4 regions of the Streptomyces sp. NPDC059567 genome follow, and region 1 is predicted to be linked to each of the others. Evidence: riboswitches for the same ligand, from Rfam matches in the RefSeq annotation. Region 1 holds a riboswitch; each other region holds the start of a gene.
The links. Region 1 has a riboswitch for cyclic di-AMP ahead of ACFVZW_RS29190 (C40 family peptidase). Riboswitches for the same ligand answer to the same signal wherever they lie in the genome.
Positions count from the first base shown of each region.

Region 2: it holds a riboswitch for cyclic di-AMP, as region 1 does, so the genes downstream of both, ACFVZW_RS03440 (transglycosylase SLT domain-containing protein) here and ACFVZW_RS29190 (C40 family peptidase) in region 1, are expected to answer to the same signal.
Region 3: it holds a riboswitch for cyclic di-AMP, as region 1 does, so the genes downstream of both, ACFVZW_RS26990 (M23 family metallopeptidase) here and ACFVZW_RS29190 (C40 family peptidase) in region 1, are expected to answer to the same signal.
Region 4: it holds a riboswitch for cyclic di-AMP, as region 1 does, so the genes downstream of both, ACFVZW_RS02715 (peptidoglycan DD-metalloendopeptidase family protein) here and ACFVZW_RS29190 (C40 family peptidase) in region 1, are expected to answer to the same signal.

Region 1 is NZ_JBHWBS010000087.1:18,002-24,091, forward strand. It holds gene ACFVZW_RS29180 (ATP-dependent Clp protease proteolytic subunit) at 51-674, shown strand; gene ACFVZW_RS29185 (hypothetical protein) at 682-987, shown strand; cyclic di-AMP (ydaO/yuaA leader) riboswitch at 1,302-1,498, shown strand; gene ACFVZW_RS29190 (C40 family peptidase) at 1,502-1,978, shown strand; gene ACFVZW_RS29195 (ATP-binding protein) at 2,103-2,552, opposite strand; gene ACFVZW_RS29200 (8-amino-7-oxononanoate synthase) at 2,722-3,888, opposite strand; gene bioB (biotin synthase BioB) at 4,033-5,289, shown strand; gene ACFVZW_RS29210 (adenosylmethionine--8-amino-7-oxononanoate transaminase) at 5,282-6,090, shown strand, end outside.
Region 2 is NZ_JBHWBS010000004.1:22,519-30,709, reverse strand. It holds gene ACFVZW_RS03450 (hypothetical protein) at 1-907, shown strand, start outside; gene ACFVZW_RS03445 (hypothetical protein) at 858-2,027, opposite strand; gene ACFVZW_RS03440 (transglycosylase SLT domain-containing protein) at 2,204-3,097, opposite strand; cyclic di-AMP (ydaO/yuaA leader) riboswitch at 3,102-3,285, opposite strand; gene ACFVZW_RS03435 (phosphocholine-specific phospholipase C) at 3,560-5,584, opposite strand; gene ACFVZW_RS03430 (flavin-containing monooxygenase) at 5,712-7,280, opposite strand; gene ACFVZW_RS03425 (AraC family transcriptional regulator ligand-binding domain-containing protein) at 7,350-8,191, shown strand, end outside.
Region 3 is NZ_JBHWBS010000075.1:12,842-21,032, reverse strand. It holds gene ACFVZW_RS27005 (GNAT family N-acetyltransferase) at 1-2,133, opposite strand, end outside; gene ACFVZW_RS27000 (HPr family phosphocarrier protein) at 2,310-2,591, shown strand; gene ACFVZW_RS26995 (GntR family transcriptional regulator) at 2,742-3,425, opposite strand; gene ACFVZW_RS26990 (M23 family metallopeptidase) at 3,592-4,374, opposite strand; cyclic di-AMP (ydaO/yuaA leader) riboswitch at 4,387-4,553, opposite strand; gene ACFVZW_RS26985 (M16 family metallopeptidase) at 4,757-6,124, opposite strand; gene ACFVZW_RS26980 (M16 family metallopeptidase) at 6,151-7,497, opposite strand; gene ACFVZW_RS26975 (DNA topoisomerase (ATP-hydrolyzing) subunit A) at 7,756-8,191, shown strand, end outside.
Region 4 is NZ_JBHWBS010000003.1:41,162-49,352, reverse strand. It holds gene ACFVZW_RS02725 (STM4011 family radical SAM protein) at 1-432, shown strand, start outside; gene ACFVZW_RS02720 (SGNH/GDSL hydrolase family protein) at 419-1,213, opposite strand; gene ACFVZW_RS02715 (peptidoglycan DD-metalloendopeptidase family protein) at 1,377-2,336, opposite strand; cyclic di-AMP (ydaO/yuaA leader) riboswitch at 2,341-2,513, opposite strand; gene ACFVZW_RS02710 (tyrosine-protein phosphatase) at 2,880-3,692, shown strand; gene ACFVZW_RS02705 (DUF6126 family protein) at 3,702-3,857, opposite strand; gene ACFVZW_RS02700 (XRE family transcriptional regulator) at 3,878-4,516, opposite strand; gene ACFVZW_RS02695 (aspartate aminotransferase family protein) at 4,594-5,979, opposite strand; gene dxs (1-deoxy-D-xylulose-5-phosphate synthase) at 5,976-7,892, opposite strand; gene hpnH (adenosyl-hopene transferase HpnH) at 7,975-8,191, opposite strand, start outside.

The DNA.
Region 1 (6,090 bases):
CTTACGGAATGTACGTCCTGTACATTTTGAACGGAGCAAGGAGGCCGCCCATGGATGCCCGCTACGTCCTTCCCGAGTTCACCGAGCGCACCAGCTTCGGCAGTCGGACCCTCGACCCCTACTCCAAGCTGCTGGAGGAGCGGATCGTCTTCCTCGGGACACCGATCGACGAGATCTCGGCCAACGACGTCATCGCCCAGCTCCTGCACCTGGAGTACGCCGACCCCGACCGGGACATCTCGCTCTACATCAACTCCCCCGGCGGTTCGCTCAGCGCGATGTCCGCGATCTACGACACGATGCAGGTCGTCACCTGCGACGTGGAGACCACCTGCCTCGGCCAGGCCGCGTCCACCGCCGCCGTACTGCTCGCGGCCGGCGCGCCCGGAAAGCGGCTCGCGCTGCCCGGCGCCCGGGTCGTGCTCCAGCAGCCCACGATGGACGAGCCGTTGCAGGGGCAGCCCAGCGATCTCGACATCCAAGCCCGGGAATTGCTCCGGCTGCGCGCGATGGTCGCCGGGATGCTGGCCACCCACACCGGACGGAGCCGCGAGCGGATCGACGCCGACATCGACCGCACCACGATCCTCGACGCGCCGGCCGCCACCGCGTACGGCCTGGTGGATCACGTGATCCAGAACCGAGGGGCGTCCGGCGGCGCCGGGGCGAGGTGAGCCGGGGATGGTTCCCGAGCTGCCGCCGCTGCCCGCGCTGACGCGTGCCGAGGGCGAGTTCGTCGACGCCTATCTCGAAGTCGTCGATCTCCTGGGGCGAATCAATCCATCCAGGTCATTGCATACTTATGGGGCGCTACGGGCGGCTCAGGCCCTGGTGGGACGGGCGACCGCCCTGCGCGACGCCCTGACGGTGATGCATGTGCGCGGTGAGACCGAGGTACATGCGGACACATTGGCCCGCGCGCTGCGGGTGTTGGACGGAGAGCGGCGCGCGGAGCGCGTCACCGTGCCCGGGACACGCGCGAGTTGACATACCCGCGTGTCGTGTCGAGGTCCACTCGGCCCATCACAACCATGGAAATCCTCCCTCGTTCGGCGTAGTCGACGAATCGACATATGTGCGGGGTGAGTTGCGCAACAGGTGTACGCATCTGGCGGAATCCGGCGTTTCTCCCCTGGTACGGGGCTCGTCGGCCAAACCTCAGACGATCACGAAACATGTCTGTCCACCCGAATGGATCAGTCGTGAGGAGCCTCACATAACGTCGTTTCAACTCGGATTTCGCCCTGGATGTGGGTCAAGATCCCTCACGACGACAAGCCCCCGCCACCACGGCGGGGCGGTCCGGGCGGACGCCGAGTCCTGCCGCTGTCCCGGATGTCTGGTCGACAGGAGTGGATCGGCAGGAGTGGAGGACCCGAGCAGTACGGGACGACCGAGCAGTGGGCCGTTCCTCGGGGTGAAGCCGCAGCCGCGGCCGGGCAACTTCGCCAGTCCGAACCCGACAGGTCATCCTTCACAGGCGGCTGACGAAGGGTTGCGCATGACTGCGCAGATTCATGTCCCGTCCCTGCTGTCCCGGGCCGGAGCCGTCTCGGCTCTCACCCTCGCCGCCGTCGGCGGCACGATGCTGGCGCCGGGCGCCGCCTCGGAGGCCCAGGCCGCGACCGCGCATGCCGGCAAGGCGCTGAGCGTCGCGGCGGCCAAGAAGGGATCGCCCTACAGGTACGGAGCGTCAGGACCGACCCGGTTCGACTGCTCGGGGCTCACGCTCTATTCGTTCAAGAAGGCGGGCAAGTCGCTGCCCCGTACCGCGCAGCAGCAGTACAACAAGACCCGGCACATCTCCGCCTCCAGTAGGCAGAAGGGTGACCTGGTCTTCTTCCACGCGGGTGGACGGGTGTACCACGTGGGCATCTACGCCGGGAACAACAAGATCTGGCACTCGCCCAAGACGGGCTCCTGGGTGAAGCTCGACAGGATCTGGTCGTCCAAGGTGTATTACGGCCGGGTCCGATGATCGGGTGACCGGCTGACCTCGTGACCGGGGCCGTCACGGGGGTGCGGTGGCGCCGCCGCACCCTCACGCACCGGCCTCGGGTCCTTGCGAGGGGAGCCGACGGCAGGATCGGGCCGGACACGCCCTAGCTCAAGGAGGCGGGGAGCCTGTTCGGCGCGGCCGTCCAGGGGAGGTTGATCCAGACCGTCTTGCCGCCCTCGCTGGTCGGGGTGACCGAGAGCCGGCCGCCCGCCTCCGCGGTCAGGAAACGGATGATCACCATCCCTCGGCCGTTGTCCTGCTGCACCGCCGCCGGCAGCCGCTTGGGCCAGCGGGGGTGGCTGTCGGTGACGCCGATGTGGAGCTGTTCCTCACGCTCCAGACGGACGTCGACGGTGAAGGTGGGCGACTGCCCGAAGGTGTGCTGGACGGCGTTGGTGGCCAGTTCCGAGACGATCAGCCGGACCGTGTCGGCGGTGTCGCCGGCCTCGGCGAGCCCCCAGCCGGTCAGGATGTCGGCGACGTATCTGCGGGCGGCGGACACCGAGGCGGGATCGCTCGGCAGAGTGACGGTTGCTTCCTGGTGGTCTGCCATGGCGACGCTGTCCCTTTCCCACCGGGCCCGGCCCGGATTGCGCTACGCGTCAGAGTGCCACCGATCGTGCCGCCCCGTATGGCGATCCACCAAGATATGTGCATATTTGTCGCTCGAAGCGGTGAACTCTGCTACGGGAGACCGTATTTGGGCGGCCGGGCTGGTGCGGTCAGCGAGCCGGCGGTGCGGTGCGCACGATCGTTTCCACCGCCCGGTCGATCTGCGCGTCCGTCAGATCCGCGCGGGCCGTCAGGCGCAGTCGCGAGATGCCGTCCGGGACCGACGGGGGCCGGAAGCAGCCCACGGCGAGGCCCAGTTCGCGGCAGTCGGCCGCCCACCGCAGCGCGGCCTCGGGCGAGGGGGCGCGCACCGACACGACGGCCGCGTCCGGGCGTACGGCGGTCAGTCCGGCCTCGGTGAGCATCCGGTGCAGCGTGGTGGCGACGGTACGCGCGCGCTCGGCGAGGCCGGGCTCGCCGTGGATCAGCCGCAGGCTCGCGAGGGCGGCGCCCGCGGCGGCCGGGGCGAGACCGGTGTCGAAGATGAACGTCCGGGCCGCGTTGACCAGGTGCTCGACGACCCGGGCGGGGCCGAGTACGGCACCCCCCTGGCTGCCGAGCGACTTGGAGAGGGTGAGGGTGGCGACGACGTCCTCGTCGCCGGCGAGACCCGCGGCGGCCAGGGCTCCCCGGCCGCCGTCGCCGAGCACGCCCAGGCCGTGGGCGTCGTCCACGACGAGCGCGGCGCCGTGGGTGCGGCAGGCGTCGGCGATCTCGGTCAGTGGGGCCTTGTCGCCGTCCACGGAGAAGACGGAGTCGGTGACGGCGAGGGCCCGGCGGCCCTCATGTGCCCGGAGGGTCTTGCGTACCGCTTCGGGGTCCGCGTGCGGGACCACGGCCGTCTCGGCGCGCGAGAGCCGGCAGCCGTCGACGATCGAGGCGTGGTTGCCCGCGTCCGAGACGATCAGCGAGTCGCGGCTGCTCAGCGCGGTGAGCGCGGCGAGGTTGGCGGTGTAGCCGGAGGAGAAGACGAGGGCCGCCTCGAAGCCGCAGAACTCGGCGAGTTCGCGCTCCAGGCGGGTGTGCAGCCGGGTGGTGCCGGTGACGAGGCGGGAGCCGGTGGCGCCCGCGCCCCAGCGCCGTGCCGCCTCGGCCGCCGCCTCCGTGATCTCCGGCCGGCGGGTCAGTCCGAGGTAGTCGTTGCTCGCGAGGTCGAGCAGGTCCGATTCGGCTGCGCGGGGCCTGAGCGTGCGGACGAGCCCCGTCCGCTCGCGGCGGCGTGCCTCGGCGTCGGTCCAGTCGAAGGCGGTCCCGCGCGTGTCCTCGTCCCGGTGCATGGGGCAGATCCTTTTGTAGGCAGCGCACAGACCCTAACCGCCCGGGGCCGAGGTCAGGGTGTGGCCATGCACACACCTCAAACGGCCTCGTTTGTTCGGATCCTCCTTGGCCGCGAGGTGTGCCGTAGGCGAGGATCACCCTTTATGGACCTGCTGAACACGCTGGTGGAGAAGGGGCTGCGGCGCGAGCTGCCGAGCCGTGAAGAAGCGCTCGCCGTGCTGGCGACCTCCGACGACGAACTGCTCGATGTGGTGGCCGCGGCCGGCAAGGTACGCCGCCAGTGGTTCGGGCGTCGGGTGAAGCTGAACTACTTGGTCAATCTGAAGTCCGGGCTGTGCCCGGAGGACTGCTCGTACTGTTCCCAGCGGCTCGGCTCGACGGCCGGGATCCTCAAGTACACCTGGCTGAAGCCGGACGAGGCGTCCCAGGCGGCCGCCGCCGGTGTCGCGGGCGGTGCGAAGCGGGTCTGTCTGGTGGCGAGCGGCCGTGGGCCGACGGACCGGGACGTGGAGCGGGTCGGCAAGACCATCGAGGCGATCAAGGAGCAGAACGAGGGCGTCGAGGTCTGCGCGTGCCTCGGTCTGCTCTCTGACGGCCAGGCGGAGCGGCTGCGCGAGGCGGGCGCCGACGCGTACAACCACAACCTGAACACGTCCGAGGGGACGTACGGGGAGATCACGACCACCCACACCTACCAGGACCGGGTGGACACCGTGCAGAAGGCGCATGCCGCCGGTCTGTCGGCGTGCTCCGGTCTGATCGCGGGCATGGGCGAGAGCGACGAGGACCTGGTCGACGTCGTCTACGCGCTGCGCGATCTCGACTCGGACTCGGTGCCGGTGAACTTCCTGATCCCGTTCGAGGGCACCCCGCTCGCGAAGGAGTGGAACCTCACCCCGCAGCGCTGCCTGCGGATCCTGGCGATGGTCCGGTTCGTCTGCCCGGACGTGGAGGTCCGGATCGCGGGTGGCCGCGAGGTGCACCTGCGCTCGATGCAGCCGCTCGCGCTGAACATCGCGAACTCGATCTTCCTCGGCGACTATCTGACGAGCGAGGGCCAGGCCGGTCAGGCGGACCTCGACATGATCGCGGACGCGGGCTTCGAGGTGGAGGGCGCGGGCACGACGACGCTGCCCAAGCACCGCGCGGACGCGCTCGCGGCGGCGGGTGCCGCCGGTGGGTGCGGCTCCTCGGCGTCGGCCGGCTGCGGTTCGCAGGCCGAGGCGGGTGCGGGCTGCGGTTCGCACGCCGAGGCGGGCGGCGGCTGTGGGCCGTGCGGTGGCCACGCGCCGCAGGCGCAGGCCCCGGAGGCCGAGCCGGCCGAGGTGCCGGGAGCCCGTACGGACCTGGTGGCGGTACGTCGACGCGGCGCCGGGACGGAGCTCGCGCCGAATGCGTAACGAGGAACTGCTCGCCCTGGACCGGGCGCACGTCTGGCATCCGTACGCGCCCATGCCGGGCCGTACGGACCCGCTGGTCGTCGCGTCCGCGTCCGGGGTACGGCTCCGGCTCGCCGAACCCGTGCACGGTCAGGACGAGTTGATCGACGGCATGTCCTCGTGGTGGTCCGCGATCCACGGCTACAACCACCCCGTGCTCAACGAGGCGGCGCGCGGCCAGCTGGACCGGATGAGCCACGTCATGTTCGGCGGGCTCACCCACGAGCCGGCCGTCCGGCTCGCCACCCGTCTGGTGGAGATCACTCCCGCACCGCTCCGGCATGTCTTCCTCAGCGACTCGGGCTCGGTCTCCGTCGAGGTCGCGGCCAAGATGTGTCTGCAGTACTGGCGCTCGGTGGGCCGGCCCGAGAAGCAGCGGATGCTGACCTGGCGCGGCGGCTACCACGGCGACACCTGGCAGCCGATGTCGCTGTGCGACCCCGAGGGCGGGATGCACCAGCTGTGGTCGGGCGTGCTCCAGCAGCAGGTCTTCGTGGACGCGCCGCCCACCACGTACGAGGAGTCGTACGCCGAGATGCTGCGGGGGCAGATCGCGCTCCACGCGGACGAGATCGCCGCGGTGATCGTGGAGCCGGTGGTGCAGAACGCGGGCGGGATGCGGTTCCACCCGCCCGAGTACCTGCGGGTCCTGCGCGAGGCGTGCGACGAACACGGCGTGCTCCTGATCTTCGACGAGATCGCGACCGGGTTCGGGCGCACGGGCACGCTGTTCGGCGCCGACCATGCCGGGATCTCGCCCGA
Region 2 (8,191 bases), on a different contig from region 1:
CGGGCGGCAGGCCCTGGTCGCGACCGCACTGGTCACGGCGCTCGTGACCGTGCTCGTCGCGCGGATCACCGCGAAGGGTGCCGGACCGCTGCCGCAGGAGGTGGTCCCGGCACGGGCCGCCCGCCTGGCCGCCACCGTCGGGACCGGTGCGATCGCCCTGTCCCTGGTGGTCCTGTCGTACCAGCCGGTCGCCGCCGCCATCCAGACGGTCTCCCCGGACGGCGGGCTGTTCTCCGAACCGGGTGATCTCCTGCGCACATGGCTGCTGCTCGGCGCCTGGGACGGCCCGGCGGGCGTGCAGCTCGGCGACTGGCTCCTGTACCGGGCCGCCGACGTGCTGATTCTCGTCGTCGTGTGGTGGGCGCTGCGGCGGCTGCCCGTGCTGCTGACCCGCGCCACCGTTCCGGCGATGGCGGCGGGCGCGGTCTGCGCGACCGTCCTCGCTCTGCTGGTGAGCCAGCTGCTGCGGATCGCGACGGAATGGTCCGGCCTGCGCTGGGGGCTCCTGCACGCGTCCGCCGTCCTCGGCGGCGGCGTCCCGGCCGCCGTGACCTGGGGCCTGGTGGCCGGGGCCGCGGCCGCGGGGGGGCGCCGGGGGGGGGGGGGGCGCGCCGTGCACAACGGGGCCACGAGCACCCGGCCGGGCTCCGCCCCGGCCCGGCGCCGCGCGCGGCGTGCGGGGGGGGTGGGGGGCGGGGCCGGGGCCCGCCGCGCGCGGGGGGGTGCCTGGGCGCCCCCCCCACCCCACGGGCGCCACGACCTCCGTGCCGGACTCCGCCCGGCCCCGGCTCGACGCCTGACCGGTCAGGGCGCGGACCCGTCACGAGCCGTCCGCGCCCATCATGCCGCCGGCCCCGCTACGAGCCCTGGGGTACGTACGCCTGACGGCTCGCGCAGTGCCAGATGACCGGATGCGCGACCCACGACGCGTCCACGGCGACTCCGCCCACCCGGTCGTCGTCGGACACTGCTCGGGCCGTCGCGTCGCGGTCCGCGGCGAGCGACGGCAGCGCGAGGACCGGGCCGTGGCCCGGCCACAACTGGGCCTGGTAGGGCAGGACCGGGGCATCCTCCCCGTGGGTCATCGCCGTGCCGACCGCGACGCCGGTCGTCGGACTGATCGCCCCGAACTCGCCCTCCTCCCGCCCGGCCAGGACGCCCGGGGACGAGCCGTGATCCTGGTACGGGGGCGTCCAGGTCCACGGCTCGCCCTCCGGGTCGAACCGGTCGCTGACCGACACGGACCCGACGACCCGCCCCGCGTCGTCGATGCCCTCGGCCAGGTTGTGGACCAGATACTCCGCGCGCGCGACCGGCAGCGCGCGTGCCGGCCCGCCGTCCGCGGGCCACAGGACCGGGAAGGAGCTCCAGGTGAACCCGTCGGGGCCGTCGTACGACTGCTCGGCCGCGCCGATCACATCGCCGCGCGCGTTGACACCGGTGACCCGCGTCACGACCGTGCCCGGCCCCGCGTCCGGCGGCAGCGCCAGGATCCGCGTGACCTTCCCGTCCCGCCACACCTTCGCCGTGCCGTCCGTGTCGACGGCAGCGATCCGCCCGGCGTCGTCGACGTCCACATCGGACGCGGCCCGCGCCACGCCCACGGAGAACAGCCGCACCGACGCGGCGCCGGGGCGGTAGCTGAACAGGGCGGTCGAACCGTCGGAGCGGCGGCCCACCCAGCCGGCCATGAGCCCGTGCCGGTTGACGGCCCGGACCGCGCCCTCGTCGTAACCCTCGGGCAGCGGCACCCGGTGGAGCCGCTCACCCCTCCAGTACACCGGCAGGCCGCCGCTCGCGCCCACGGCCAGGCCGCGCGGGCCGAGATCGTGCACGCCCTCGGTGGAGATCCCGCCACGGGCGTCCGGCGGGAGCGAGGGCAGTACGGTCGGGCCGGGCGCGCACAGCGCGGCGCCGGACGCGCTGTCGGATGCGGTGCCCGGCGTCTGTGCCACGGCCGGACCGGCGGCCGTGAGCAGCCCGGCCAGCGCGGCGGCGGCCGCGCACACGGCAAGCGTTCTCTTCATGCGTCGTTCCCCCCAGGGACGGGATCCGCGATCCCCGGCCGCGGATCATCAGTCGCCCATGCTGCACGCCAAGAACGCGGCATGGGTACGGAATGCCCCATGCCGCTTGGTGGGAACGCCGAAGCCCCGGCCCGTGAGGAATTGGGGCCGGGGCGTGGAGTCGACGCGGAGCGGGGTCAGTACGCCCCGTTGACGTTGTCGATGGAGCCGTAGCGGTCCGCGGCGTAGTTGCAGGCCGCGGTGATGTTGGCGACGGGGTCGAAGAGGTCCATCGACGTGCCCGGTACGTGGTAGGCGAGGAACGTCGGCTCGATGACCTGGAGGAGACCCTTGGACGGGGTGCCCTTGACGGCGTTCGAGTCCCAGAGGTTGATGGCCTGCGGGTTGCCCGAGGACTCGCGCATGATGTTGCGGTGTATGCCCTCGTACGAGCCCGGGATGCCGTAGCGCGCCATGACGTCCAGCGACTCGCGGATCCAGCCGTCGAGGTTGTCGGCGTAGCTCTTCGCCGGGGCGGCCTGGGTCTTGGGCGCCGCGGCGGCGGCCTTCGCGGAAGCCGCGGCGGCGGGCTTCGCGGGAGCGGCCTTGGCGGGAGCGGCGCTCCGCTGCTGCGAGCGGTCGGCCCGGTCGGCGTCCGAACGAGCCGAGGACTTCGACTGCTTGGGCTGCTTCGGAGCGGTGGCGGAATTCCCGCTGAGCGTCAGTTCGAGCCCGGGGTGGATAAGTGACGGGTTGTCACCCACGGCGCTGCGATTCGCGCGGTACAGGGCCTTCCAGCCGCCCTGGACGTCCTGCTCGTGCGCGATCACGGAAAGGGAGTCGCCGCGGACGACCTTATAGGTCTTGGCGGCGGAATTCTGAGCGGCCGGAATTGATTCCGCGATCTTCGCGGGGGCGCTGAAGACCGTCTTCTCGACGGGAGCGGCCGCGGGGGCGGCCTGGGGCGTCGCGTGGGCGGTGGCCGTGGCGACCAGGGGCAGGGCCAGTGCGGCGCCACCCGTGCTCGCGAGGGCGATACCGCGGGTCAGGGGACGTCGCTTGGGGCGCCGGTGCTTACCGTGTGCGGGCATGATGCATTCCTCTCCGGCGCCTGCGGGGTGAGCTGTCGGGTTCGGGCTGGAGATGCCCGGCCGCACACGTGCGACTTCACCCCGAGCCGCTCCGGAGAATCCGGACCGGCGAATAGTGGGTCCCCCGCTCCTGCCTTCGGGTGAATGATCGGTCTTTTCGGACGGTGGCAGGATTAGGCGATCCGTCCGAGTCGAGGTGACCGTAGGCGAGAAATGTCGACAGAAACAAGACGTCTCGTACGTAGGTAATTCGCGAAGGGGTTCTTCGCCGCGTCCACCGCGCTGAACTTCCTTGAAGGGCAAGGGGACGGAAGGCGCGAGAAGATCATTGAAGACCCTTTGGTGATTCATGTCACCAGGGGCATCAAATCGGTCATTACGGTAAATTCAGTTGAGCTGAGAAAAGGGACACAAGGGCGAATAAAACCCCTTGTGTCCCTTTTGGTGGGAAGTGTGGTCGTGTCAGCCGGTGATGCTCGCGGCGCCGGTCTCGATGTGGCCCGTGTAGCGGCGCGACCAGGTGCCGTCGATGTCGGCGAGGATCGTGAAGTCGTACCAGCCGTTGTGGTATGCCACGGCGTTGAAGTAGTCCTCGCGCGAGGAGTTCGCCGCCACCGTGTACGTCCACGGCCCGTCGGACCGGTAGGCATTCGAGCGGATCGTGAAGGTCACCGGTCCGGCGGAGCTGTTGGTCATCTTGAAGTAGATCGCCGTCTTCCCCGTGCCCGGCTCGGTCGCGAAGCGCGCCGCGACCTCGACGGCCTTGCCCGGCTTCGAGGCGTCGCCGATGAAGCGGCGCAGGAAGCGGTTGGGGCCCATCATCGAGATGTCGTACTTGCCCGACCCCGAGCCGAGCCCGATGTTGAAGTAGTCCGTGGACGTCGCGCCCGGGTCCACGGTGTACTGCCAGGCCGCCGTGTCCCGGTGCTGGTGCGGGTGGATCGTGAAGTGCGCGGCGCGCGTCGCCTGCGCGCCCTGGTTCGTCATGGAGAACCAGGCCAGGATCTTGCCGGCCGCGCCGAACTCGAACCGGTCGAGGTTTCCGTTCACCTGGTACGGCAGGGCGCGCGCCGGCCGTGTGCCGGTCTCCTGCGCGGGCAGGGCGTTGTCCTGCGGGACCGGGTTGGGCAGCGGGCCGCAGGTCGACTGCCCGATCACCCTGGCGGTGGACGGGAGCCCCGAGGGGACGCCGAAGACGGGGTGCGCGAAGTCGAAGACCCCGGTCAGGTCACCCGTGACCTTGCGCCGCCAGGCGCTGATGTTCGGGCAGGCGGCGGGGGTGCCGAGGGCGGCCGTCCAGGTCTCCATGAACCGCAGGACGGAGGTGTGGTCGAAGACCTCGGAGCTGACCCACCCGCCGCGCGTCCACGGGGACATGACGAGCATCGGGACCCTGAAACCGAGGCCGATCGGGACACCGTCGAGGTACTCGCCCGGGGTGCCGGGCGGGGCGACCGGCGGCGGCACATGGTCGAAGAAGCCGTCGTTCTCGTCGTAGTTGAGGAAGAGGGCCGTCCCGTCGAACACCTCGGGGTTCGCGGCGAGCGCGCGGTAGACGAGGTCCACGAAGTGCGCGCCGTCGCCGGGCGGGGCGTACGGGTGCTCGGAGAAGGCCTCGTTCGCCACGACCCAGGAGACCTGGGGCAGCGTGCCGGCGACGACGTCGGCGCGGATCGCGGCGGCGATGTCGTCCGGGGTCGAGCCGGTGACCTTGGGGACCGACCCCATACCGCGGTCGTACAGCGGGTCGCCCGGTCGCGCGTCGGTGAACTTCTTGAAGTACGCGAGGCCGTTGTCGCCGTAGTTGTCCTGCGCGTTCTGGTAGACCTTCCAGCTCACCCCGGCGCGCTGGAGCGCCTCGGCGTACGTCTCCCAGGTGAGCCCGGACTCGTCGCCCCCGTCCTTGCTGGAGGCGTCGATCCTGCCGCTCCACAAGAAGGTGCGGTTCGGGCCCGTGGCGCTGAGCGCCGAGCAGAAGTACGCGTCGCAGATCGTGTAGTTGTCCGCGAGGGCGTAGTGGAAGGGGATGTCGCCGCGGTCGAGATAGCCGAGGGTGCGGGTGTTGCCGACGCCGGTCACCCAGTTGTCCATCCGGCCCTTGTTCCACGCCGCGTGCTGCGAGGTCCAGCTGTGCGGAAGGTCGCCGTTGCACTGGGCCAGGGTCTCGCCGTCGACGCCCCCGGCGGGCGGGGTGGCGCTCAGCTTCCACGGGTACTGACGGCCGCCCCAGTTGGGCTGGTTGAACGTGCCCCAGCCGCCCGGGATGTTGCCCGCGGCCCGGTCACCGAAGCCGCGGACACCACGCATCCTGCCGAAGTAGTGGTCGAAGCTGCGGTTCTCCTGCATGAGGATCACGACATGCTTGACGTCGGTGAGCGTGCCGGTGGCGGCCGCGGCGGTGGCCGATGCCGTGCCCGGGGGGAGGGCGGCGCCCGCCATGAGACCTGCCCCGATCCCGACGAATCCCCTGCGGCTGATGGGAGTCATGCCCCGCCTCTCGCGTCACTGCGTGCCCCAGCGGCACACCGAGGAAAGGATGGGGGAGGGCGGCCTAAAGGTATAGATCCGTGCGGTAATTCTTGGGTGAACTTCCGAGGAGTGGTCAGTGCTCCCTCTATGATTGGTGACTGCCCAGACCAATGACTTGCTCCTCGGCCGTTCGGGCCGCGAGCACCCGCGCCAGTGGGGTCGGTGCCAGAGTGCGGTCCAGGTTCGTGCGCATCGTGGTCGCCGCGTCCAGGACGTAGTTCTGGCGGACCTTCCACGGGCTCCGGTCGCCCTGGCGAGGGAAAGCGTCGATCGAGCGCCGGACGTAGCCCGAGGCCAGGTCGAGCAGGGGGCGCTCGCGTAGCGTGCCCTCCGGCTTCGGCACCACCGCCGCGTACCGCCGCCCGCCCATGTGGTTGAGCACCTTGCAGACGAGGCGCGAGGTGAGGTCGGCGCGCAGCGTCCAGGAGGCGTTCGTGTAGCCGATGCAGAAGGCGAAGTTGGGGACCGAGGTGAGCATCGTGCCCTGCCACACGAACTGGTCCGACAGCTTCACCGGTCGGCCGTCCACCGTCGGTTCGATGCCGCCGAAGGCCTGCAGTTCGAGTCCGGTGGCCGTCACGACGACGTCCGCCTCCAGCACCCGGCCCGATGTCAGCCGGATCCCCTCCGGCACGAAACGGTCGATGCGGTCGGTGACGATCTCGGCCTCGCCCTTCTTCAGGGCGTGGAAGAGATCGGCGTCCGGAACGGCGCAGAGCCGCTGGTCCCAAGGGTCGTAGCTGGGCGTCAGATGTTCCCGGATCAGCCCCTTGTCCCGCAGGACCCGCTGGTTCAGCCCGCTCAGGACGCGCCGTGCCGTCCTGGGCGCGCGCCGACAGAACTGGTACACGCCGATCGTGAACAGGATGTTCTTCGTACGGACCACCCGGTGCGCCGCCTTCGCCGGCAGCACCGCCCGTACGGCGTCGGCCACCACGTCCCTCGACGGGAGCGAGCTGATCCAGGTGGGGGTGCGCTGGAGCATCGTCACGTGCGCGGCCCGGCCGGCCATGGCGGGCACGAGAGTGACCGCGGTCGCCCCGGAGCCGATGACGACGACGCGCTTGCCGGTGTGGTCGAGGTCCGCGGGCCAGAACTGCGGGTGCACGACCCGCCCCTCGAACGAATCGATCCCCGGGAAGTCGGGGGAGTGGCCCCGCTCGTAGTTGTAGTAACCCGCGCAGGTGTAGAGGAAATCGCAGGTCAGGGTCTGCCGTGTGACCTGGCCGCCGGTGTCGGTGCGCTCCAGCGTGAGTGTCCACCGGGCGGTCGGCGAGGACCAGTCGGCGGCCAGGACGCGCGTGCCGTAGTGGATGTGCCGGTCGATGCCGAACTCGGCGGCCGTCTCCTTGATGTAGCCGAGGATGGACGCGCCGTCGGCGAGCACCTTGGAGTCCCGCCACGGCTTGAACGGGTACCCCAGCGTGAACATGTCCGAGTCGGAGCGCACGCCCGGGTAGCGGAACAGGTCCCACGTCCCGCCCATGCTCTGCCGGGCTTCGAGGATCGCGTAGGAGCGGTCGGGGCACTCCGTCCGGAGCCGGTAGCCCGCACCGACACCGGACAGGCCGGCGCCGACGATCACGACGTCGATGTGCTCGGGCAGTGCGTCGGAAGGAGTGGGCGTGGTCGATGGACCGGTGCTCGTCGTCATGTACCTAGTGTCGGAAGCAACACGGAGCAGGAATTGACTCCGGACGACAGATTCTTGACCCTGGGCGACATGCCAGTGATCAGGTCGGCCGGTTTGCGGGGCTTCCGCGCGACCGTCGCGGAGCTAGGCGGCGACGCCGAGGAATTCGTGCGAAGGGTGAATCTGCCCCTCGCGGCCCTCGACTCCGACGACCTCCTGGTCGAGGACGAAGCCGTCGCCACCGTCCTGGAGCTCGCCGCGGCCGAACTCGGCTGCCCCGACCTCGGCCTGCGCATGGCGGCACGTCAGGAACTCGGGATGCTCGGCGCCCTGGCGCTCGCCATCCAGAACTCGCCCACCCTCGGCGACGCCCTCGCATGCACCGTCCGCTATCTCTTCGTCCACACCGAATCCATGCGGTTCGGTCTGGAGCCGGATCCGTACGGAACACCGGGCATCGTGGCGCTCGGCCTGGGTGTCGCGCCCGGGCGGGAGTTCCCGCCGCAGGCACTGGAACTGAGCCTCGGCTTCATCCACCGCTCGATCATGTTCCTGACCGGACCGTACGGGCTGTGCACGGTGGAGCTGCCGCACGTACCGGCCGCGCCGCTGTCCGCGTACGAGGACTTCTACGGCGTACCCGTACGCACGGGTCGGCCCGCCGCCCTGCTGCGCGTGCCGCACACGCTCGAAAGCCGTCCGCTCGCCGGCGGTGACAGCCATCTGCGGGATCTGGCGGTCGCGTTCCTCGCCGAGCACACCCCCGGCGGGAGCCCCGACCTCCCCACCCGCGTCCGCGCCGCCGTCCGCCAGTCACTGGGCACCTCGGCACCCACGATCGCGACCGTCGCCGACCTGCTGAACCTCCATCCCCGCACGCTCCAGCGCAGGCTAGCCGAGCAGGACACCACGTTCGCCGCCCTCCTCGACGA
Region 3 (8,191 bases), on a different contig from region 1:
GGGCGCCGGCGGGCGCGTCGGTACGGTGCCGGGCGCCGGCGGGCGGCCGGCGGGAGTGCCGTCGGTGGGCCCCGGCGTGGCGGTCGGAGGACGCTCCGGCACGTCGCTTCCCGCCGACGGCGTCGAGGCCGGCGCGGGTGCCCCGCGCGGGGTTCCCGCCGACGGCCCGTGCGCGGCGCCCGTCGGCAGCGGCCCCCCACCCGTCGGGGAGCCGGTGGCCCCCGCCGTGCCCCTGCGGGGGGTCGGTCGGGTGCTGGTCGCGACGGCGAGGGCTTCCGCGAGGCCGCCCATCTCCACGTGGACGACGACCACCGGCTTCGCCGGGTTCGGGGCCGAGGCGACCGCGTCGCGGAGCGAGGCCGCGAGGACCTCGCCGTCGCCCGACTCGACGGCGCCGTTCTCGCCGACCCACGGGATCGCCGTCACCACGACCGCGTCACACGCGTCGTCCACGAGCGCCGCCGCCAGCGCGTCGCGGAAGTCGGCCGGGGTCGCCGCCGTCGTCAGGTCGATCGGACGCTGCGGACGGAGTCCCTCCGTCAGACAGGCGTCGTACGTCAGCAGTCCGAGCGACTCGGAGTTGCCGAGGATCGCCACCCGGGGCCCGGTCGGCAACGGCTGGCCCGCGAGGAGCAGGCCCGCGTCGACGAGTTCGGTGACCGTGTCGACGCGGATGACCCCGGCCTGCCGGAGCAGCGCGGAGACGGTGGCGTGCCCGATGCGCGTGACCGGTACCCGGTGTCCCGGCGGCGCGCTCCCGCTGTGCCGGGCGCCCTTGACCACCACGACCGGTTTGACCGCCGCCGTCCGCCGGGCGAGCCGGGTGAACTTCCGGGGGTTCCCGATCGATTCCAGGTAGAGCAGGACGACGTCGGTCGCGGGGTCGTCGTACCAGTGCTGGAGGAAGTCGTTGCCCGAGACGTCCGCCCGATTGCCCGCGGAGATGAAGGAGGAGAGGCCCGCGCCCCGCCGGTGGAGTCCGGCGAGCAGCGCGATGCCGATCGCGCCGGACTGGGTGAAGAGCCCGATCCGCCCGGCGGCCGGCATCTGCGGCGCGAGCGAGGCGTTCAGCCGGACGTCGGCCGAGGTGTTGATGATGCCGAACGCGTTGGGTCCGATGATCCGCATCCCGTACGAGCGGGCCTGCCGCACCAGTTCACGCTGCCGCTCCCGCCCTTCCGGGCCGCTCTCCGCGTACCCCGCCGAGAGCACGACCAGGCCCTGCACCCCGTGCTCGCCGCAGTCGGCGACCGCCTCGGGCACCCGCTCGGCGGGCACGGCCACGATCGCCAGGTCGACCGGTTCGCCGACGTCCCCGACGGAGCGGAAGGCCGGCACCCCGTCGAGCGTGGCGGCCCCGTCCCCGAGGGCGCGGTTCACGGCGTACGTACGGCCGGTGAACCCGGAGTCCAGCAGGTTGCGCAGGACCGTCCGCCCCACCCCTCCCGGCGCGCGTCCGGCCCCGATGACGGCGACCGAGCCGGGGGTGAGGAGCCGCTGCACCGAGCGCGCCTCGGCCCGCTGCTCCCGGGCGCGCTGCACGGCCAGCGAGCGGTCGGTGGGCTCCAGGTCGAGGTGCAGCCGTACGGAGCCGTCCTCGAAGCTGCGCTTCTGGGTGTAGCCGGCGTCCGTGAAGACCTTGATCATCTTCGAGTTGGCGGGCAGCACCTCCGCCGCGAACCGTCGGATGTCCCGCTCCCGCGCCACCGCGGCGATGTGTTCGAGCAGCGCGGAGGCCACGCCCCGCCCCTGGTGCGCGTCCTGGACCAGGAACGCGACCTCGGCCTCGTCGGCGGGGGCGCTGGCCGGCAGCCCCTGGGCGTTGATGCGGTCGTACCGGACGGTGGCGATGAACTCCCCGCCGACGGTCGCCGCGAGACCGACCCTGTCCACGAAGTCGTGATGGGTGAATCGGTGCACGTCCTTGGCCGAGAGCCTCGGGTAGGGCGCGAAGAAGCGGTAGTACTTCGACTCGTCCGAGACCTGCTCGTAGAAGCTGACCAGCCGGTCGGCGTCGTCGACGGTAATGGGCCTGATGCGCGCGGTGCCGCCGTCACGGAGGACCACATCCGCTTCCCAGTGGTCGGGGTAGGCGTGTTCCGGTTGTTCCGGCTGTTCCGACGCGCTCTGCATGGGGCCAGCGTACGGCCGGGGTACGTCCGTGGCACCGGTCGCGCGGCGTCTGCGTGCCATGCAAGGTAGGGAGGACCGATCGGCCCTGGGACAGGGGCCGAAGGTCGGCTACGAGCACCCCGCCACCCGTGAGAGACTGGTCTAGACAACCCGCTTGAGACTTGAAGGGCAACACCATGGCTGAGCGCCGCGTCAACGTCGGCTGGGCCGAGGGCCTGCACGCCCGCCCCGCCTCCATCTTCGTCCGTGCCGCCACGGCCTCCGGCGTCCCCGTGACGATCGCCAAGGCCGACGGCAACCCGGTGAACGCCGCGTCGATGCTCGCGGTGCTCGGTCTGGGCGCGCAGGGCGGCGAGGAGATCGTGCTCGCTTCGGACGCCGATGGCGCCGAGGCCGCTCTGGACCGTCTGGCGAAGCTGGTTGCCGAGGGACTCGAGGAGCTCCCCGAGACCGTCTGACCGAATTCCGATGGAGCCGCACACGCCGAAATGACGGCGAGTGCGGCTCCATTTGCATTTCCTCGCCGAACCCGACCGCCGACTTTCCGGAATCCGGGGCAACACAAACAGAGCCCCGAGAATTCCTATTCTTTGTATACGGCCCGTGTGTTAATTCCGGGCACTCGCGGTGTTTACGACGTGTTGCGAAGCCCTCACACGTCCGCGTTCCCGGTGCTTGAGCCGGTGCTGCGCCAGCGAGCGCTCGGCGTGCAGCGCGGTCAGCGCGCGGGCCCGTTCGGCGTCGCCGCGCGCCACCGCGTCGACGATCGCCCCGTGCTCGGCCCATGCCTCGACGGGCTGGGCGGCGGGCTCGACCGCGTACATCCAGGCGATCTTGTGCCGCAGCTGGGTGAGCAGCGCCGTGAGCGCCGGGCTGCCGGATGCCTGTGCCAGCGTCTCGTGGAACCAGCCGCCGAGCGAGCGCAGATCCTCGCCCTGGCCGCGCCTGGCCCGTTCCTGCCCCAGCCTGACCAGGCCACGCAGCACCTTGAGATGGGCGTCGGTGCGGCGCTGGGCGGCGCGGGCGGCGCCCAGCGGCTCGAGCAGTGCCCGTACGTCCAGCAGGTCCGCCGCCTCCTGCTCGGTGGGTTCGGCGACATGGGCGCCCGCATGGCGGCGGCTGATCACGAAGCCCTCGGACTCCAGGGTGCGCAGCGCCTCACGGACGGGGACGCGGGAGACCCCGTAACGGCGGGCCAACTGCTCCTCGGTCAGCCGACTGCCGCACGGGAGGACCCCGGACACGATGTCGTCCCGAATCGCCGTGCATACCGACTGCGCGGGAATGCGCATCTTCGACCTCCGCCTTGATCCGCGCGAAACCGGTTCGTCGGCGACTCTATTGCAGCGGGGCGGAATTTCCGAAGGAGATCCGGGAACATGCATATCTTTTGGCCAGCGAAAAGCCCCGGCTCAGGACGAGCCGGGGCTTTTCTGACGCCTGCTTCGCGGGCAGCGGTCAGACGTTCACGCCGCGGGCGCGCAGGTACGCGACCGGGTTGATGTCGGAGCCGTACTCGGCGGTGGTGCGCGCCTCGAAGTGGAGGTGCGGGCCGGTCGAGTTGCCGGTCGAGCCCGAGAGGCCTATCCGCTGGCCCGGGGTGACGGACTGGCCGACCGAGACACTGATGGACGACAGGTGACCGTACTGGGTGTACGTGCCGTCGTTCATCCGGATGACGATGTTGTTGCCGTACGCGCCGCCCCAGCCGGCCTCGACGACGGTGCCGGAGCCGACGGAGACGACCCGGCTGCCGGAGGCGGCGTGGAAGTCGACGCCGGAGTGGCTGCCGGAGGACCAGAGCGCGCCACCGGCCTGGTAGCTGGTGGTCACGTACGAACCGGCGACGGGGAGCTGGAAGGAGTTCAGGCGCTTGCGCTCGGCCTCGCGGGCGGCGCGCTCCTTGGCCTCGCGGACCTCCTTGGCGCGGGCCTCGGCCTTGCGCTTCGCCTCCGCCTTCGCCCGGGCCTCGGCCTTGGCCCGCTCGATGGCCTCGGCGGCCTCGCGCTCCTGGGCGGCGGCCTGGGCGTCGATCGTGTCGGCGAGGGAGTCCGCGGCGACGATCTGGGTCAGGCCGGTGTCCTCGAAGGAGGGGGCGTCCGCGTCGGCGGCGAGCGCCGGGGAGGCGAGGGTTCCGATGACGCCGGTGGTGGCGATGGTCGCGACGCCGGCGATGCCCGCCCTGCGGCGCGCCAGACGGCTCGGACCACGATGCTTCCCGGTGGCACGGGTGAACGCCATGTAGTGGCTGATCCTTTCCTTCCTTCTCGCCTACCGGGTTAGCTGACGGGTTCGGAGCAGGAAGGTCTCCTACGGGCCCCTCCGCACGGATGCGAAGGCGTCCGATTCACCCCAGGGACTTCGTATGGGTCCCCGGCTCCCCAGGCTCGCGCCTGACGGGGACTCGGCGATGACTGTCCGATGCCACGGGCTCGCGGCGGGTGCAACTGGCGAACAGCCGGACCGACGCTAAGCGGACTGTCTTTCAATCAGCAAACAGACACGCCCGTTTGTAAGACATGCCACAGGTCATACAGCCACCCTCTCCCTTAATCCGGACAAAGGGGAGGACCCCGCCATACTGTGATGGCGGGGTCCTCGAAGCGGCGCGCGGACGACTCAATCAGCCGGTGACGACGGTCACTTCGCCGATGCCGAGAGCGCGCACCGGCTCCTCGATCTGCGCCGCGTCACCGACGAGCACGGTGACGAGACGGTCCACCGGGAAGGCGTTCACGACCGCCGCGGTCGCCTCCACCGTGCCGGTCTCGGCCAGGCGCGCGTACAACTGCGCCTGGAAGTCGTCCGGAAGGTGCTGCTCGACCTGGTCGGCGAGCGTCCCGGCGACGGAGGCGGCCGTCTCGTACTTCAGCGGCGCCACACCCACCAGGTTCTGCACGGCCACGTCGCGCTCGGCGTCCGTCAGCCCCTCGGCGGCGAGCGTGCTCAGCACCTTCCACAGGTCGTCAAGTGCCGGGCCGGTGTTGGGCGTGTCGACGGAGCCGCTGATGGCGAGCATCGAGGCGCCGTGGCCCTGGCCGTCGGAGCGCAGCACCTGGCCGAAGGCACGGACGCCGTAGGTGTAGCCCTTCTCCTCGCGCAGGACGCGGTCCAGACGGGAGGTGAGGGTGCCACCGAGGCAGTACGTGCCGAGGACCTGGGCCGGCCAGACACGGTCGTGCCGGTCGGCGCCGACGCGCCCGATGAGCAGCTGGGTCTGGACGGCTCCCGGCCGGTCCACGATGACCACCCGGCCGGTGTCGTCGGCCGTGATCGGAGGGACGGGGCGCGGCTCGGCCGCGTTCCCCGTCCAGGCTCCCAGCGACTCGGCGAGGACCTTGTCCAGGTCCACGTCGGTCAGGTCGCCGACGATGACGGCCGTGGCCGTGGAGGGCCGCATGTACGCCTCGAAGAAGGCGCGGACGGCCGTGGCGTCGATCGCCTCCACGGTCTCCTCGGTCCCCTGGCGCGGCCGCGACATGCGCGAGGTGGCCGGGAACAGCTCCTTGGAGAGCTGCTTGGCCGCCCGGCGGGCCGGGTTGGCCGTCTCGTGCGGGATCTCGTCGAGCCGGTTGCGCACCAGGCGCTCGACCTCGGTGTCGAGGAAGGCGGGCGCGATCAGCGCCTCGGCGAGCAGGCCGAGCGCCTTGGGCAGCCGGGAGACGGGGACCTCCAGGGAGACCCGTACGCCCGGGTGGTCGGCGTGCGCGTCGAGCGTGGCGCCGCAGCGCTCCAGCTCGGCGGCGAACTCCTCGGCGGAGTGCTTGTCCGTGCCCTCGGAGAGGGCGCGGGCCATGATCGTGGCCACGCCGTCCAGGCCCTCGGGCTCGGCGTCCAGCGGGGCGTCGAGGAAGATCTCGACGGCCACCACCTGCTGGCCGGGGCGGTGGCAGCGCAGCACCGTCAGGCCGTTGTCCAGCGCTCCGCGGTCCGGGGCCGGGAAGGCCCAGGGCTTCGCGGTGCCCGCCTCCGGCTGCGGGTGGAACGTCATGCTCGTCAAAGACGCGGCAGCGTCGGTCACTGGTCCGCTCCCTCTTCCTCGTCGCTGTCGCTCTGTTCGGTACCGATCGGCTCGTAGACGAGCACCGCGCGGTTGTCCGGGCGCAGCCGGGCCTTGGCGACCGCCTGCACCTCCTCCGCGGTGACGTCCAGCACCCGGTGCACGGCGGTGAGGGCGAGCTGCGGGTCGCCGAACAGGACCGCGAAGCGGCACAGTTCGTCGGCCCGGCCCGCGACCGTGCCGAGCCGGTCCAGCCACTCGCGCTCCAACTGGGCCTGGGCGCGCTCCATCTCCTCGGGCGTCGGGCCCTCGGCGGCGAACCTGGCCAGCTCCTCGTCGACGGCGGCCTCGATCTCGGGCACCTCGACACCGCCGGACGTCTTGACGTCCAGCCAGCCCAGCGAGGGCGCGCCGGCCAGCCGCAGCAGGCCGAACCCCGCGGCCACCGCCGTGCGGTCGCGGCGGACCAGGCGGTTGTGGAGCCGCGAGGACTCGCCGCCGCCGAGGACCGTCAGGGCCAGGTCCGCGGCGTCGCACTCGCGCGTGCCGTCGTGCGGGAGCCGGTAGGCGGCCATCAGCGCGCGGGCCGGGACCTCCTCCTCGACGACCTCGCGCAGCTGCTCGCCGATGGTGTCCGGAAGGGTGCCGTCGCGCGGCGGCCGCTTGCCGTCGTGCGACGGGATCGAGCCGAAGTACTTCTCGATCCAGGCCAGGGTCTGCGCGGGGTCGATGTCGCCGACGACCGAGAGCACCGCGTTGTTCGGCGCGTAGTACGTGCGGAAGAAGGACCGCGCGTCCTCGAGGGTGGCCGCGTCCAGGTCGGCCATGGAGCCGATCGGCGTGTGGTGGTACGGGTGGCCGTCGGGGTACGCGAGGGCGGTGAGCTTCTCGAAGGCCGTGCCGTAGGGCACGTTGTCGTACCGCTGGCGGCGCTCGTTCTTGACGACGTCCCGCTGGTTCTCCATGGACTCGTCGTCCAGGGCCGCGAGCAGCGAGCCCATGCGGTCCGCCTCCAGCCAGAGCGCCAGCTCCAGCTGGTGGGTGGGCATGGTCTCGAAGTAGTTGGTGCGCTCGAAGCTCGTCGTGCCGTTGAGCGAGCCGCCCGCGCCCTGCACCAGCTCGAAGTGGCCGTTGCCGTGGACCTGCTTCGAGCCCTGGAACATCAGGTGCTCGAAGAGATGGGCGAGGCCGGTGCGGCCCGCGACCTCGTGGCGCGAGCCGACGTCGTACCAGAGGCAGACCGCGGCGACCGGGGTCAGGTGGTCCTCGGAGAGCACCACCCGCAGGCCGTTGGCCAGCCGGTGCTCGGTCGCTGTCAGGCCGCCGGAGCCGGCCTCTGCCGTGGCCGTGTGACCCATGGGCATGTACGTCCCTTCGATCGCGATATGGAAAAGTCCTGCCACCCTATGCAAGCGCACCGACACCTCGCGAAGTTCCCGCAGGTTCGAGGCGTCCCTCTTCCGGGTCGCAGGGGCGTCCCGGACGGCTGACGTAGGATCCGGCGGACGGCTCCCGCACGGTCCTCGGCGGGCCGTACCCGGGTCGCGGTCGGCGTTGTCGGTGGGACGGTCCACAATGGTCCGCGTCAGATCAACCTTGTTGGTGAAGGAGCCGCAGCCGCGATGGCCCGCCGCAGCACGAAGACACCGCCGCCGGAAGACGCGTTCGAGGAGAGGATCCTCGACATCGACGTCGTCGACGAGATGCAGGGCTCCTTCCTCGAGTACGCGTACTCGGTGATCTACTCCCGCGCGCTGCCGGACGCCCGGGACGGCATGAAGCCCGTGCAGCGCCGGATCGTCTACCAGATGAACGAGATGGGCCTGCGCCCCGACCGCGGCTATGTGAAGTGCGCGCGCGTCGTCGGCGAGGTCATGGGCAAGCTGCACCCGCACGGCGACTCGTCGATCTACGACGCGATGGTCCGCATGGCGCAGCCCTTCTCCATGCGGGTGCCCCTGGTCGACGGCCACGGCAACTTCGGCTCCCTCGGCAACGACGACCCGCCGGCCGCCATGCGGTACACCGAGTCGAAGATGGCCGCCGCGGCGCTGATGA
Region 4 (8,191 bases), on a different contig from region 1:
ATCGTCGGCCTGCCCGACCACCGGGAGCACGCCCGGCGGCTGCGGGACGATCTCCCACCCGAGGTCTATCTCTGGGTGAACGCCGCCGAGGGGCACACCTACACCGATGAGGAGGCCGAGGGCTGGACGGCCCTCGACCCCCTCTTCCCGTACAGCCGTCATCCGCACCCCTCGGCCGGTCTCCCCTGCCGGACCGGCGAGTCGGTGATCTCGGTGGACGGTGACGGGACGGTGCAACGCTGCCACTTCGTGAAGGCCGAGCTCGGCAACCTCTACGACGGCTCGTACCGCGCGGCCCTGCGGCCCCGCGGATGCCCCCTCGCCGTCTGCGACTGCCACATCGGATACGTCCATCTGGAGACGCTGCCGCTGTACGACGTGTTCGCCGGCGGCGTCCTGGAACGGATCCCCGCCGCGCTCACAGAGGCATGAGGTCCGGGCGCTTGGCCTCCACGTAGTCCCCCGAGCTCTCACCCCGCAGCCGCCTGCCGATCCACGGCACGAGGTACTCCCTGGCCCAGTTGATGTCGTCGCGGCGCACCTCCAGCGTGCCGCGCGGCGGCAGCGGCGGCCACGGCTGGTCCGGGTCGGCCGGCACCTCCAGGCCGAGGACCTGGGCGGCGCGCAGCGCGACCCGGGTGTGGCCCTCGGGCGAGAGGTGCAGCCGGTCGTCGTCCCAAGCCCGCCTGTCCTGCACCGACTTGAGCGACCACAGGTCCAGGACCGGGCAGCCGTAGCGGTCGGCGATGGCCCGGACATGGGCCGTGTACGTGGCGATCTTGCCGCGCAGATGGCGCAGCACGGGTACGTCGCGGGTGTCGAAGCCGGTCGTCACCATGACCGTGCCGACGGCCGAGGTCAGATCGGCGACGGCGCGCTCGAAGCGCTCGGCGACGTCGTCCGGGTCGGTGCCCGGGCGGATGATGTCGTTGCCCCCCGCGCAGAAGCTCACCAGGTCGGGGGCGAGCTCCTTCGCCCTGGGGACCTGCTCCTCGACGATCTGGTCGAGGAGGCGGCCGCGTACGGCCAGGTTGGCGTAACGGAATGCGTCGTGCTCCGGCAGCTGGTCGGCGAGCAGGACCGCGAAGCGGTCCGCCCAGCCGACGTACTTCCCGTCGGGCCCGGGGTCTCCGACGCCCTCGGTGAAGCTGTCACCGATCGCCGCGTACGACCCGAATGCGTCCATGTCTCTTGATCTCGAATCGTCTGCCACGGGAGCTCATCTTTCCCTTATGGGTGTGACCTACGCGACCGTAAGGAGGGGTTGACGCCGGGTGAGATATGCCACCGGTCAAGATTCCGCCAAGCCGGAATACGGCGGAACGCGAAGGGGCCCGGCACACAGGTGCCGGGCCCCTTCGGGTGCTGGGTGTACGTCAGATGCTGACGCCGTGCGAGCGCAGGTAGGCCAGCGGGTCGATGTCCGAGCCGTAGCTCGGTCCGGTGCGGATCTCGAAGTGCAGGTGCGGACCGGTGGAGTTGCCGGTCGAACCGGAGAGACCTATCTCCTGGCCGCCCGTGACGGTCTGGCCGGCGGAGACGCCCAGGGAGGAGAGGTGGGCGTACTGCGAGAACGTGCCGTCGGCGTGCTGGATGACGACCTCGTTGCCGTACGAGCCGCTGTTGCCCGCGGAGTAGACGGTGCCCGCGCCGACGGCCTTGACCGAGGTGCCGGAGGAGGCGATGAAGTCCACACCGGTGTGGTAGCCGGAGGACCACATGGCGCCGGAGGCGCGGTACGGGGTGGAGACGCCGCCGCTGACCGGGGCGACCCAGCCGGAGGACGCGGCCTTGGCGGGCGCGGCCTGCGCCGGCGTGGACGCCGGGGCCTGGGTGGGCTCGACCGTGCCGCGGTCGCTGCTGCGGGAGCTGCGCTCGCCCGCACCGGTGGAGGACTTCTCCGCCTTGGGCGCGGCCTTCGGGGCGGCCTTGGGCGCGGCGGCCTTGGCCGTCGACTTGGCACCGAGGGTGAGCTTCATGCCGGGAAGGATCAGCGAGGGGTTCCCGCCGACGACCTGGCGGTTGTCCTCGTAGAGCTTCTTCCAGCCACCCGCCAGGTGGTGCTCGGAGGCGATCTTCGACAGGTAGTCGCCGCGGACGACGGAGTACGTCTTCGGCTTGGCGGCCTTGTCGGCGGCCGGGGCCTTCGCAGGAGCGGCGGCGACGGCGGCGACGGCCTGCTCGGGCGTCACGGTCGGGGCGCCCTTGTCGGCGGCGTGGGCTCCGGTCGCACCGAGGAGCGGCAGGGCGACGACGGCGCCACCGGTGCCGGCGGCGACGAATCCGCGCGTGATCGGGTTGACCTTGGGACGGCGATGCTTACCCTTTGCGGGCATGGCGAATTCCTCTCCGTCGCCTGCGAGGTGAGCTGTCGGGTTCGGACTGGAGATGTCCGGCCGCGCTCTCACGCGACTTAACCCCGAGCCGTCCGGATCGACCGGTTCGGCGTACTTACCTGGGTCCCCCGCTCCTGCCTTACGTGGATGGGTGCGGATTCCGGGCGGTGGCAGGATTCGGCGGTCCGACCGGATTGACGGTGACCGTAGACGAGCGGGGTCGGCGCGAACAAGCCACCGTTTTTCTCCCGCATTCAGGGCCGGGATATCCGCGCCGAATTCCGGTCACCCTCCGTGGAGGGTGGAACCTCGATTCCCTTTTCCGGCACGGAGCTTGCCCGGAACGATCAGGCACGGTCCGTCACTTTTATGACGCTGCTCACGCACCGGAACCCATCTCCCCTATTACCAGGGCGCGTTATACCTAAGGGCCCAATTCGGACAGAACACCCATTCCCATGCCCCGGGGGTGTGCGGAGCCGGCCCCACCCGGGATGATTGCCCCGGGAACCGATCTCGATCAGCCAACCTTCAGGAGCACTCGTGACGCAGCAGCTGCCGCAGGTCCCGTCGACCGAACCCGAGCTCACCGGGGTACGCAACTTCCGGGACGTGGGCGGCCTGCCGACCGTGAACGGCGGGGCGGTGCGGTTCGGACGCCTCTTCCGCAGCGGCCACCTCGCACATGCCACCGCGGAGGACGCGGCGTTCCTCTCCACCCTCGGGCTGCACACGATCTTCGACTTCCGCAACCAGGCGGACCGGAAGGTCGAGGGCCCGGACGTCGATCTTCCGGGTGTACGAAATGTGAACATACCGCTCAATGACCCGGCCGACGGCAAGGAGTTCTGGAAGCTGGTCAGCACGGGCGAGCTGGAGCAGCTCCGCGCCATCCTGGGCGACGGCAAGGCGGCCGCCCGAATGTCCGATTCGTACCGGAAGATGATTGTCGAGCGGACCGCGGAGCACAGCCGCATCCTGCATGCGATGGCCGAGGACAGCGTCCCCGCGCTGATGCACTGCGCGGCCGGCAAGGACCGCGCGGGCCTGTCGATCGCCATCTCGCTGCTCGCGGTGGGCGTCGAGCGCGAGGCGATCGAGGCCGACTACGTGAAGTCGAACGACCCGCACCGCCGGTACAAGGTGCGCCGCAGCTCCACCGCCGCGGACGCCATGTCGCCCGAGGTGATGGAGCTGCTCAGCCCACTCTTCGACGCGCGCGTCGAGTACCTGCGGGCCGCGTTCGAGACGATCGAGCAGCACTGGGGCACGGTCGAGAGCTACCTCACGGACGGCCTCGAACTCGGCCCCGAGACGCGGGAGCGGCTGCGCGAGCGGCTCGTCGTCGAGGCGTGACCCTGCCCGCTACTGGTTCCGCCCGCCGAGCATGAACAGCAGGTAGAGGAAACCGGCGAAGAGGTGCCCGGCCACCAGATAGGCGAAGAGCCGGAGCACCAGACCCTTGGGGAACTTGCCCCCGTCGCGCTCTTCGCCGGTGACGGGTGCGGACTTCTCGGACATATCGGCCCCTTCCGAAGGGCTCAGCGCAGATGCGGGGTTCCGTCGCCGAGGCACAGCTCGGCTGCGGGGCTCTGCATCAGCGTGTGGACGAAGAGCAGCTCGGCCCCGCCGCGGCCGGCGGCGCCGATGCGGTGCGGGGTGAGCGAGTCGAAGTGCGCGCTGTCCCCGGGGTCCAGGACGTGCACGGTGTCGCCGAGCGCGAGGCGCACCCGCCCTTCGAGGACGTGGAGCCATTCCTCCCCGGGGTGGACGCGCACGATGTCGGTCCGGGTGGCGTGCGGCACGTGGACCCGGAGCGCCTGCATCGCGCGACCCGGTCCGCCGGCCTGGCGGTAGATCCAGCCGTCGGCCTCGACGGGCTCGGACCGGCCCGCCCTGACGACCGGATCACGCTCCGGCGGAACCTCGCCCAGGAGCTCGGCGACCGTCGTACCGTAGATGCGGGCAAGAGCGAGCAGCATGGGCAGCGAGGGCTGCCGGCGGCCCGTCTCCAGCCGGGAGAGATGGGCCGGGGAGAGACCGGCCCGCTGGGCGGCGGCCTCCAGGGTCAGCCCGCGTCGTCGGCGCAGGGCGCGCAGCTGGGGCGCGACGTCCGGCAGGACGTCGGGCGCGTCCGGTGCGGCGGGGTCCGCGGACCGCTCCCCGGGGAGGTGCTCCATGCCTCCATTCCGCCAGGATCTTTCCTCTGAGGCAACTTTCTTGCCTCAGAGGCAAAACTCGGCGGGCGGGAGGCAGATCAGCGCTGCGCCACCGCCTGCTTGACCAGCGTCTTCCCGAAGTCCCACATCAGTCCGCCACCCCCGTGGGCGTCGTCCATCACGGCCGTGAACGCGGTCACGAAGCGGTCCACGTCCTCCTCGTCGATGATCAGCGGTGGGATCAGCTTGATCACCTCCAGATGGTCCCCCGACACCTGGGTGAGGATCCGGTGCCGCTGGAGCAGGGGGACGACGACCATCTGGGCGAAGAGCCCCTTGCGGGCCGCCTGCAGCATCGTCCACCGGCTGCGCAGCCCGAGCGAGGACGGCCGCCCGAACTCGATCCCGATCATCAGCCCGCGTCCGCGGATCTCCTTCAGCAGCTCGTAGCGCGGGACGAGCTCCTTCAACCGCGAGGACAGCAGCCCGCCCACCCGGCGCACATGGGCCACCGTGCCCTCGTTCTCCATGACCGAGAGCACGGCGAGCCCGGCGGCCATGGCCTGCGCGTTCGAACCGAAGCTGGCCGAGTGCACGAGCACCCGGTCCATGGACGAGTAGACCTTCTTGAAGATCCAGTCCTTGCCGAGCGTCGCGCCGACCGGCACATAGCCGCCGGAGAGCGCCTTGGCGACGCAGACCAGGTCCGGTTCGACACCGTCCTCGTGCTGGTACGCATAGAAGTCCCCGGTCCTGCCGAGCCCCGTCTGGACCTCGTCGACGATCAGCAGCGCGCCGCGTGCGTGCAGCAGCTCCTGGGCGGCGCGCAGGAAACCGGGCGGCGCCTCGTGCACCCCCTTGCCCTGGATGGGCTCGACGACGAAGGCGGCGACGTCCCCCTTGCGCAGCTCCCGCTCCAGGGCGTCCAGGTCCCCCAGCTCGATCGCCGTGTCGGGCAGCAGCGGGGCGAAGCCGTCCCGGAAGCCGTCCTCTCCGTTGACCGAGAGGGAACCGGTGGTCAGGCCGTGGAAGGCGTGGGAGCAGTACAGGACCCTGGGCTTCCCGATGGCGTACCGGGCGAACTTCAGCGCGGTCTCCACCGCCTCCGTGCCGCTGTTTCCGAAGAAGACCCGGTCGAGGTGCGGGCTGTGGGCGAGCAGCTTCTCGGCGAGGAGCCCGGGCAGGGGCTGGCAGTCGAAGCGGGTGAGGTCGGCGAGGGAGGCGTCCAGGACGTCGTGGAGGGCCTGGCGGACGACGGGGTGGTGCCGGCCGAGACCCATGACGCCGAAGCCGGCGAGCATGTCGAGGTGGTCGCCGCCGTCGGCGTCCCAGAAGTGGGCTCCCTCGGCCCGCACGTAGACCTTGTCGAAGCCGATGGTGTGCAGCATCCGCGGGAGCTGGTGGTTGAGATACCGGGTGTGCAGCTCGTAGCGCTCGGCGCCGCGTTCGGCGAGCAGCGCCGCGAGGTCGAACTCCTTGGTCATCGCCCCTTCTTCCGGGTCAGTGCCGCGCTGATGTCTCCGGCGATTTCCACCGGGGTGAGGCCGAGATCCGCCAGCACCTCACCGCGCTTGGCGTGCGCGAGGAACTGCTCGGGGATGCCGTACGTCCGCAGGGGTACGTCGACGCCCGCGTCGCGCAGGGCCTGGCCGACCGCCGCCCCGACGCCTCCCGTACGGCTGTTGTCCTCGACGACCGCGACCAGGCGGTGCCGCTCGGCGAGCGGGGCGAGGGCCTCGTCGACGGGCTTGACCCAGCGCGGGTCGACGACGGTGCACCGGATGCCGCGCCCGGCCAGCAGCCCGGCGGTCTGGAGGCAGACCTCCGCCATCACGCCGACGGCGACCAGCAGCACCTCCGCGTCCGGCTGCGGGTCGGGATCCGGCCGGGCTGCGGGATCCGGCCGCGGGGCGAGCAGGACGTCCATGGCTCCGATCCGCCCGACGGCCGGTACCGGAGCGCCCACGGTCTCCTTGGGGAACCGCAGCACGGTCGGGGCGTCGTCGACCTCGACGGCCTCGCGCAGCTGGGCCCGCAGCTGCTCGGCGTCGCGCGGGGCGGCGATCCGCAGGCCGGGCACGACCTGGAGGAGCGACAGGTCCCACATACCGTTGTGGGAGGCGCCGTCCGTGCCGGTGATGCCGGCCCGGTCCAGGACGAAGGTGACTCCGCACCTGTGCAGGGCGACGTCCATGAGCAGCTGGTCGAAGGCGCGGTTGAGGAAGGTCGCGTAGACGGCGACGACCGGGTGGAGGCCGCCGGCCGCGAGGCCAGCTGCCGAGACGACGGCGTGCTGCTCGGCGATTCCGACGTCCCAGACCCGGTCGGGGAAGCGCTCGGCGAACTTCGTCAGCCCGACGGGGTGCAGCATGGCGGCGGTGATCGCGACCACGTCCGGCCGCTCGGCCCCGATCTCGGCGATCGCGTCACCGAAGACGGAGGTCCAGGACGGGCCGCCGGACGGGGCCAGCGGCTCGCAGGTGAGCGGGTCCATGGCACCGACGGCGTGGAAGCGGTCGGCCTCGTCCTCCAGCGCCGGGCCGTAGCCGCGGCCCTTCTGGGTGAGGCAGTGGACGAGCACCGGCCCGTGGAAGCGCTGGGCGCGGCGCAGCGCGGACTCGACGGCTCCGACGTCGTGGCCGTCGACGGGGCCGACGTACTTCAGGCCGAGGTCCTCGAAGAGGCCCTGTGGCGCGAACGTGTCCTTGAACCCCTTCTTGGCACCGTGGAGCGAGCCGTACAGCGGCGGTCCGATGACGGGTGTGTGCTGGAGGACGTCCTTGCCCCAGGCGAGGAAGCGCTCGTAGTCGTCGGTGGTCCGCAGGGCCGCCAGGTGGTGGGCGAGGCCGCCGATCGTGGGCGCGTAGGAGCGCTCGTTGTCGTTGACGACGATGATCAGGGGCCGGTCCTTGGCGGCGGCGATGTTGTTGAGCGCCTCCCAGGCCATGCCGCCGGTGAGGGCTCCGTCGCCGATGACGGCGACCACATGGTCCGGGCGGCCGGACACCTCGTTGGCCTTGGCGAGGCCGTCGGCCCAGCCGAGGACGGTCGAGGCATGCGAGTTCTCGATGACGTCGTGCGGCGACTCCTCCCGCGAGGGGTAGCCGGAGAGTCCGCCCTTGCCGCGCAGCTTGGAGAAGTCCTGGCGGCCGGTGAGCAGTTTGTGGACGTAGGTCTGGTGGCCGGTGTCCCACAGGATGCGGTCGGCGGGCGAGTCGAAGACCCGGTGCAGGGCGAGCGTGAGCTCCACCACGCCGAGGTTGGGGCCCAGATGGCCGCCGGTCCTGGCGACGGCGTGGATCAGGAACTCTCTGATCTCCTCGGCCAGTTCGTCGAGCTCGGCCTCGCCGAGCGGCCGGAGGTCCCGCGGCCCCCGGATGTTCTCCAGAATCGTCATGCTCGGCCCCCTTCGACCTGTCGACCCAGCGTCCTGCCGCGCGCCCGGGGAGTCCTGGACGGGGCTCCCCGAGCGCCTCTTCTCACCCTCGGTTGCCGGAGACGGTCTCGCGGGCCGCCCGCAGGGACTCCTTGAGCGAGCCCATGGTGGCGAGGACGGCGGTCGGCTCGTATCCGCAGTGCGCCATACAGTTGGCGCAGCGCGGGTCCTTGCCGCGGCCGTACTTGTCCCAGTCGGTCTCCTCGATCAGCTCCCGGTACGTGGGGACGTAGCCGTCGCTCATCAGGTAGCAGGGGCGC